DNA from 2 places in the Thauera sp. WH-1 genome. Region 1 is predicted to be linked to the other one. Evidence: predicted binding sites of a transcription regulator. Region 1 holds the regulator's gene; the other holds the start of a gene.
The links. Region 1 encodes sigma-54, which starts transcription at its own class of promoters, with help from an activator protein. Its sites were predicted from a motif close to TGGCACGCTTNCTGCTNA; they were not measured.

Region 2: a site for sigma-54 is predicted at 1,969-1,986, ahead of ACMV5O_RS01485 (PEP-CTERM sorting domain-containing protein). Genes of this name have one in related genera too.

Annotation. Positions count from the first base shown of each region.
Region 1 covers NZ_JBLQGP010000004.1:66,719-70,925, reverse strand. Annotated here, with positions in the region: gene recA (recombinase RecA) at 1-381, shown strand, start outside; gene recX (recombination regulator RecX) at 401-850, shown strand; gene lptB (LPS export ABC transporter ATP-binding protein) at 837-1,559, shown strand; gene ACMV5O_RS05900 (RNA polymerase factor sigma-54) at 1,582-3,063, shown strand; gene hpf (ribosome hibernation-promoting factor, HPF/YfiA family) at 3,081-3,404, shown strand; gene ptsN (PTS IIA-like nitrogen regulatory protein PtsN) at 3,541-4,026, shown strand; gene hprK (HPr(Ser) kinase/phosphatase) at 3,995-4,207, shown strand, end outside.
Region 2 covers NZ_JBLQGP010000001.1:305,306-309,512, reverse strand. Annotated here, with positions in the region: gene ACMV5O_RS01490 (Glu/Leu/Phe/Val dehydrogenase dimerization domain-containing protein) at 27-1,076, shown strand; gene ACMV5O_RS01485 (PEP-CTERM sorting domain-containing protein) at 1,145-1,855, opposite strand; gene ACMV5O_RS01480 (hypothetical protein) at 2,117-2,344, shown strand; gene coxB (cytochrome c oxidase subunit II) at 2,697-3,746, shown strand; gene ctaD (cytochrome c oxidase subunit I) at 3,750-4,207, shown strand, end outside.

The sequences.
Region 1 (4,207 bases):
GCCTCGGTGCGCATGGACATCCGCCGCACCGGCACGATCAAGAAGGGCGACGAGGTGGTCGGCTCCGAGACCCGTGTCAAGGTGGTCAAGAACAAGGTGTCGCCGCCGTTCAAGGAAGCGCACTTCGACATCCTCTATGGCGAGGGCATTTCGCGCGAGGGCGAGATCATCGACCTCGGCGTGACGCACAAGATCGTCGACAAGTCCGGCGCCTGGTACGCCTACCAGGGCGACAAGATCGGCCAGGGCAAGGACAACTCGCGCGAGTTCCTGCGCAACAACCCGGCGCTGGCGCGTGAGATCGAGAACAAGGTGCGCGCCGCGGTCGGCCTGCCCGCAATGGCGGTGACGACCACCGCAGCGGCAGCCGCCGAGGCCTGAGCGGGGCCAAGGTACGGCCATGGGCGTCCCCAGCCTGCGCGAGCGCGCGCTCCGTCACCTGGCGCGGCGCGACCACTCGCGCGCCGAACTGGCGCGCAAGCTCGCCACCCACGGCGAGGCGGACGAGATCGACGCCGTGATTGCGCGCATGGGCGAGCTCGGCCTGCAGTCCGACAGCCGCTACGCCGAGGCCTTCGTGCGCGGCAAGGCGGCCCGTTTCGGCGCCGGCCGGCTGCGCAGTGAGCTGGCGCGGCGCGGCATCGAGCGTGACCTGATCGAGCAGGCGATCGAGAACGAATGCGTAGAATCGGAACTGGAACGCGCACGCCAGGTGCTGCGCAGCCGCTTCAGCTCCGCGCCGGCCGACCCGCGCGAATGGGCGCGCCAGGCGCGCTTCCTGCAAACCCGCGGCTTCGCCCCCGAACTGATCCGCAAGCTGCTGAAAGAGCCCTTCGATGAGTCTGCTTAAGGTCGCCGGCCTGCAAAAGCGCTACAAGTCGCGCACCGTGGTGCACGATGTCGGCTTCGAGGTCGACCCGGGCCAGGTGGTCGGCCTGCTCGGCCCCAATGGCGCGGGCAAGACCACCTGTTTCTACATGATCGTCGGCCTGGTGCGTGCCGACGGCGGTCAGATCACGCTCGACGGCACCGATCTCACCCACCTGCCCATCCACGCCCGCGCCCGCCTCGGCCTGTCCTACCTGCCGCAGGAGATGAGCGTGTTCCGCAAGCTCAGCGTGGCCGAGAACATCCGCGCCGTGCTCGAGCTGCGGGGGCTGGAGACGCGACAGATCAACGCCCGCCTGGACGAGCTGCTGCTCGAGCTGGGCATCAACCACCTGCGCAACAACACCGCGGTGTCGCTGTCCGGCGGCGAGCGCCGGCGCTGCGAGATCGCCCGCGCACTGGCGACCGACCCGCGCCTGATCCTGCTCGACGAGCCCTTCGCCGGCGTCGACCCGATCGCGGTCATCGACATCCAGAAGATCATCCGCTTCCTCAAGGAGCGCGGCATCGGCGTGCTGATCACTGACCACAACGTGCGCGAGACCCTGGGGATCTGCGACCGCGCCTACATCATCAGCGAAGGCCGGGTACTGGCCAGCGGCAAGCCGACCGAGATCATCGACAACGAGCGCGTGCGCCAGGTCTACCTCGGCGAGCATTTCCGCCTGTGAGTGCGCACCCACACCGACCACGATGAAACCCAGCCTCCAGCTCAAGCTCTCCCAGCACCTCACGCTGACGCCGCAACTGCAGCAGTCGATCAAGCTGCTGCAGCTGTCGACCATCGAGCTCAACCAGGAGATCGAGCGCTTCCTGCTCGAGAACCCGATGCTCGAACGCGCCGACAGCGATGGGGTGGAGTTCATGCCCCCTGCCGCGCCGGGCAGCCCGCCCGAGCACGAACTGCAGCAACAGCAGCGCCAGGACGAGGCGCGCGAGGCGGCGCCCGACAGCGCCGGCGCCGAGGCCGGCGAACACAGGGAAGGCGGCGAAGGCAGCAGCGAGGACGAGGGCATCGACTGGTCGAACGTGGGCAGCGGCGCCTCGAGCCGCGGCGAGGACGATGACGACGTCGATTACCAGGACCTGCAGGCGGCCGGCGTGTCGTTGCGCGAGCACCTCGACCAGCAGGTCTCGCTGTCGCCGCTGTCGGATCGCGACCGCGCCCTGGTGCGCCTGGTGATCGAGGCGCTCGACGACGACGGCTATCTGCACCAGCCGCTCGAGGAATTGCTCGAGCTGCTGCCCGAGGAGTCCGAGGTCGAGCTCGACGAACTCAGCATCGCCCTGCGCCATGTGCAGAACCTCGAGCCGGCCGGGATCGGCGCGCGCAGCCCGCAGGAATGCCTGTCGCTGCAGTTGCGCACGCTGCCCGCGACCGACACCCGCGCGCTCGCGCTCGAGATCGTCGACAAGCATCTCGAGCTCCTCGCCGAGCGCAACTTCGTCAAGCTCAAGAAACTCACCGGCTGCGACGACGACGCCCTGCGCGCCGCCCACGCCCTGATCTGCAGCCTCGACCCGCACCCGGGGTCGCGCTACTCGAGCGCGGAGACGCGCTACGTGCTGCCCGACGTCGTCGTGCGCAAGCTGCGCGGTCGCTGGACCGTCACCCTCAATCAGGAGGCGATGCCGCGCCTGCGCATCAACCGCCTGTATGCCAGCCTGCTGCAGCAGAACCGCGGCCAGGGGGGTGGGCTCAGCGGCCAGTTGCAGGAGGCACGCTGGCTGATCAAGAACGTCCAGCAGCGCTTCGACACCATCCTGCGGGTGTCTCAGGCCATCGTTGACCAGCAGCGGCAGTTCTTCGATCATGGGGAGGTGGCGATGCGGCCACTCACTCTCCGGGAGATCGCAGACCAGCTCGAGCTGCACGAATCCACCGTATCGCGCGTCACCACGCAAAAATACATGGCGAGCCCGCGCGGTGTATTCGAACTCAAGTATTTCTTCGGCAGTCACGTCGCCACCGATACCGGCGGAGCGGCATCCTCGACGGCGATTCGAGCGCTGATTCGCCAGCTGGTGGATGCAGAAGACAGCAAGAAGCCGCTGTCCGACGCCAAGATTGCAGAAGTTCTGGGCCAGCAGGGTATCGTGGTCGCACGGCGCACGATCGCCAAGTACCGTGAATCCCTCAATATCCCGCCGGTCAGTCTGCGCAAATCCATCTGACAACAACAGGAGTTAACATGAATCTCAACATCACCGGGCGCCATGTCGAAGTCACCCCGGCCATTCGCGACTACGTGACTTCCAAGCTCGATCGCGTCATCCGTCACTTCGACAACGTCACCAGTGTCGCGGTGATCCTCTCGGTCGAGAAGCTCAAGCAGAATGCGGAAGTCACGCTGCACGTGCGCGGCAAGGACATCTTCGTCGAGAGCGACGACGCCGACCTGTATGCCGCCATCGACGCGATGGCCGACAAGCTCGACCGGCAGGTTCAGAAGTACAAGCAGAAGCAGGCCGACCACAACCACGAAACGATCAAGCACCAGGCACCCGAAGTCTGACGCCTTCGTTACCGCCCCGTGTCCGGGGTGTGGTTATAATGCGCGCGTTTTCACGACGCGAGCCCCACTCGCCCCGGACCGTCCAAACGCAGCACCTGACCTAGGCGGTTCAGCTATTGCGCAAGCCTTCCAGCGAATGAGCCTGATATCTCAACTCCTGCCACTTTCCAACGTGGTGGTCGACCTCGACGCCAGCAGCAAGAAGCGCGTCTTCGAGCAGGCGGGCCTGTTGTTCGAGAACAACCAGGGCATCGGTCGCAGCACCGTGTTCGACAGCCTGTTCACCCGCGAACGACTCGGCTCGACCGGGCTTGGTCAAGGCATCGCGATTCCGCACGGCCGCATCAAGGGCCTGAAGGACGCCGCCGGCGCCTTCCTGCGCCTGGCCACACCGGTGCAGTTCGACGCCCCGGACGGGCGTCCGGTGAACATGCTGTTCGTCCTGCTCGTTCCCGAGCAGGCGAACGAAACCCACCTGCAGCTGCTGTCCGAGCTCGCGCAGATGTTCAGCGATCGTGATTTCCGCGAAGCCTTGCTCGACGCACCGGACGCGGCCCACATCCATCAGATGTTCATGAACTGGGGCGCCGATGCGGCAGACCAGCGTCGCGCGGCTGTATGAGGCGTACCGCGACAGCCTGAAGCTGTGCCACCTCAGCGGGCGCCTTGACGCGCGCATCGCGGTGGCCGAAGAACGCATCTGGCCCGCCGATCTGGTGGGCCACCTCAATCTGATCCACCCGACCCGCCTGCAGATCCTCGGTGCCGCCGAACTCGCCTGGGCACGCCGCCAGTCGAACGAG
Region 2 (4,207 bases), on a different contig from region 1:
CGATCCCATAAGGAAGGAGACACAACATGGCCGTATTTTCCCTGAGCGACTTTGCCGATCACGAGCAGGTGGTCTTCGTCAGCGACGACAAGAGCGGATTGAAGGCGATCATCGCCGTCCATAATTCCAACCTCGGCCCCGCGCTCGGCGGCTGCCGCATGTGGCCCTACGCCTCCGAGGAGGAGGCCATCCGCGACGTGCTGCGCCTGTCGCGCGGCATGACCTACAAGTCGGCGATGGCCAACCTCAAGCTGGGTGGCGGCAAGTCGGTGATCATCGGCAATCCGCGCACGCACAAGACGCCCGAGCTGCTGGCCGCCTTCGCCCGTGCGCTCGAACAGCTGAACGGGCGCTACATCGCGGCCGAGGACTCCGGCACCAGCGTCGCCGACATGAAGTACATGGCGCAGTTCACCCGGCACGTCGCCGGCATCGTAGACAAACCCTCGGATGAAGGCACGCGCAGCGGCGATCCCTCGCCCGCCACCGCCTATGGCACCTTCATCGGCATCAAGGCCGCGGTCAAGGAGAAGCTCGGCCGCGATTCGCTCGAGGGTCTGCGCGTCGCCGTGCAGGGCGTGGGCAACGTCGGCTTCGACCTCGCCCGCCAGCTGAAGGAAGCGGGCGCGCAACTGTGGGTCACCGACATCCACCGCGAGCCGCTGCTGCAGGCCGGCAAGGATCTGGGCGCCACCGTGGTTGCGCCCGAGGAGATCTTCGGCCTCGACGTCGACGTCTTCGCCCCCTGCGCGCTCGGCGCCATCCTCAACGACAGCACCATCCCGCAGCTGAAGGCGAAGATCGTCGCCGGCGCGTCGAACAACCAGCTCGCCGAGCCGCGACACGGCCTCGAGCTGATGAAGCGCGGCATCCTGTATGCGCCCGATTACGTCATCAACGCCGGCGGCATCATCGACGTCTATCACGAGCGCATCGGTTTCGACCGCAGCGCGCTGCTCAAGCATATCGAGGGCATCCACGACAACCTGATGGAGGTCTTCGAGCGCGCGCGCAAGGAAGAGCGGCCGACCGGCGAAGTGGCCGACGCGATCGCCGAGGAGCGCTTCAAGCGCTGAGCCGACCGATCTGTGGCATGAAAAACGGCGACCCGCGGGTCGCCGTTTTTTTATGCGCGGACGCCGTGTCAGGCTTTGTGTTGGCGGCGGCGCAGGGCGCCGAGACCGGCGAGGCCGAGGCCCAGCAGGGCGAGGGAGGCGGGCTCGGGGACGGCTTGAGAAGCCTCAGGGGGGGTGGTAGGGGTCGGCTCGGGAGCCAGGGGGGCGACGGCGACGGGGATGGCATCGCCGGTCAGGGTGACCCAATCGATCCGTGCGCCCTCGTTTGCGGGCGAGTCGCTCACGATGAACCACCAAGACACCCTTACGTCCGTCCAGAAGCGAATGTCGATGCTTTGCTGGTCAGCGGCCGCAGCGCCGAGTCCGACGTTGGCAGTGCTCCACGCTCCGTTGCCACCCAGGCCGGTCGACCACAGGTCCATCCAGCTGCCACCGGCAACGCGCCAGCTCAGGTTGAGGGTGTCGCCCGCTTCGGAGGCGGTCAGCGGCGCCCAGGCGAAGGAGAGGAGGAGGTTGTCCAGTCCCAGCGTCGATACCGAGAAGGTGGCTGCCGCATCCGGCGAGGACGCGGTGCTATTCGAATGCTGGTGGACGTCGCGCAGCTGCAGGGCGTTGTTGCTGATTGCGACATCTTTGCCATTACGCTCGATTTCGCTCCATGCGGCGCCGACATGGTTGGAGTTCTTGCGATTGAAGTCGTCGCTGAAAACCGGCGCAGCGAACGCTGTTCCGGACAGGAGGAGGGTGGCGAGCCCGAGAGCGATTGCGTTCTTGTTCATGTGGAATCCTTGATTGTCAGTTTGCTCGTGAGCGGCGCGCGGCTGTGCGGGCGTGCAGTCACGAGTCGGTTCCTCGGGATGATGTTCCGCTTCAACGAGGCCTGCAATCGACTAAAGCATGTACCGTGCCTGCTAATTTAAGAGACTGAATTATATGTAAATTTGTCGTATTGCGATCCTTGCCGTGGGCCGCCCACTTCGCTCTGCGGTGAATCGGGCGTGTGACTGTAAAGCGCATCGACAAGCTGTCCGCAGCTTCTCATGAGAACGAATGCCGTCGTCCCGCTTTCGGTCCCGCCTCGTGAAGTGGATCACGTCGATGCCTGTCGCCTCGATGCTAGGGCTTGCGCCAGTTTCATCCGTTTGGCATTGATTGGCCATGCCAGAGCGGCATTCGTGTCGGGAATCATCGACAGCGATGTAAGAAATTCCGACGTTTTTGCTGAAGTCGATCGTCTTCGCTGGCGCCGACGAGAAGTGCCGGGCTGAATCCTTCAGCGCATCAAGGAAACCCCCAATTGACCACGGGTCCTTGTTTTTGGGCTTTTTCTCGACTTGGACTAATTCTTCTTCAGGTTCTCGCTGATTCTTGCGTTTCCTGATTCCCCGCTTATAGTGAATCGTCAGGTCGCGCGCACGACGCGTCCGGCAAGGGCTTCGCAGCTTGCAGCAGACCTCCGCTTACAGGGTCGCCGGGACCCCGCAAACGATAAATAGGAGTCGTGCAGTGAGACACCACATCCTGGGCATGTTGTATTCGGCAAGGTATTCGCGGTTCTGTCTTGGTGGTCTGTTTCTGTTGTTGAGTCAGGCGGTATTTGCCCAGGAGAGCAGATACAACATGACGCGTGGCGTGACCGAGATCAGCCAGCGCGTGTACGGCCTGCACATGACGATCTTCTACATCTGCGTGGTGATCGCCATCATCGTGTTCGGGCTGATGTTCTGGTCCATCGTGCGCCACCGCAAGTCGGCCGGCGCCGTGCCCGCCCAGTTCCACGGCAGCATGAAGATCGAGTTGCTGTGGACCGCGATCCCGGTGGTCATCCTCGTCGTCATGGCCATCCCCGCCACCCAGGCCCTGATCGCGATGGAGGATGCCTCCGAGTCCGATCTCACCGTGCTGGTCACCGGCTCGCAGTGGAAGTGGCACTACAAGTACCTCGACTACCCGATCGAGTACTTCTCGGTGCTCGCCACCCCACGCGCGCAGATCGCCAACGAGGCGGAAAAGGATCCGCTCTACCTGCTCGAGGTGGACAAGCCGCTGGTGATCCCCACCGGCAAGAAGGTGCGCTTCCTGCTCACCGCCGACGACGTGATCCACTCCTGGTGGGTGCCGGCCTTCGCGATCAAGAAGGATGCGATCCCGGGCTTCATCAACGAGACCTGGACGCGGGTCGACAAGCCCGGCCTCTATCACGGCAAGTGCGCCGAGCTGTGCGGGCGCGACCACGGCTTCATGCCGATTGCGGTCGAGGTCAAGAGCGAGGCCGACTTCGAGGCCTGGGCGGCCGAGCAGGTCGCGCTGCAGGAGGCGGCGCGGGCGGCCGATGCGGCGGCGGCGCCGATGAGCATGGAAGAGCTGATGGCGCTCGGCGAGAAGGTCTACGGCACGGCCTGCGCGGTGTGCCACCAGCCGTCCGGCGAGGGCTTGCCCGGCGTGTTCCCCGGCCTCAAGGGCAGCGCGATGGTCACCACCGACATCCCCGCCCACATCCACATCGTCGTCTTCGGCAAGGCCGGCACGGCGATGCAGGCCTTCGGCCGCCAGTTGAGCAGCAGCGAGCTGGCCGCGGTGATCACCTACGAGCGCAATGCCTGGGGCAACAACACCGGCGACATGGTGCAGCCGGCCGATGTGGCAGCCGCCATCCAGAAAGGGGAGTGAGCAATGAGCACAGAACACACCGGCGCGCTGCACCCCGGCCAGCACCTGGAGCACGAGCACAAGCCGCGCGGCATCACGCGCTGGCTGTACAGCACCAACCACAAGGACATCGGCACGCTCTACCTGCTGTTCTCACTGGCGATGCTGTTCATCGGCGGCAGCCTGGCGATGGTGATCCGCGCCGAGCTGTTCCAGCCCGGGCTGCAGTTCGTCGATCCGCACTTCTTCAACCAGATGACCACCGTGCATGGCCTGGTGATGGTGTTCGGCGCGGTGATGCCCGCCTTCGTCGGCCTGGCCAACTGGATGGTGCCGCTGATGATCGGTGCGCCCGACATGGCGTTGCCGCGGGTCAATAACTGGAGCTTCTGGATCCTGCCCTGCGCCTTCACCATCCTGCTGTCCACGCTGTTCATGGAGGGCGGCGCGCCGGCGGCCGGGTGGACCTTCTACGCGCCGCT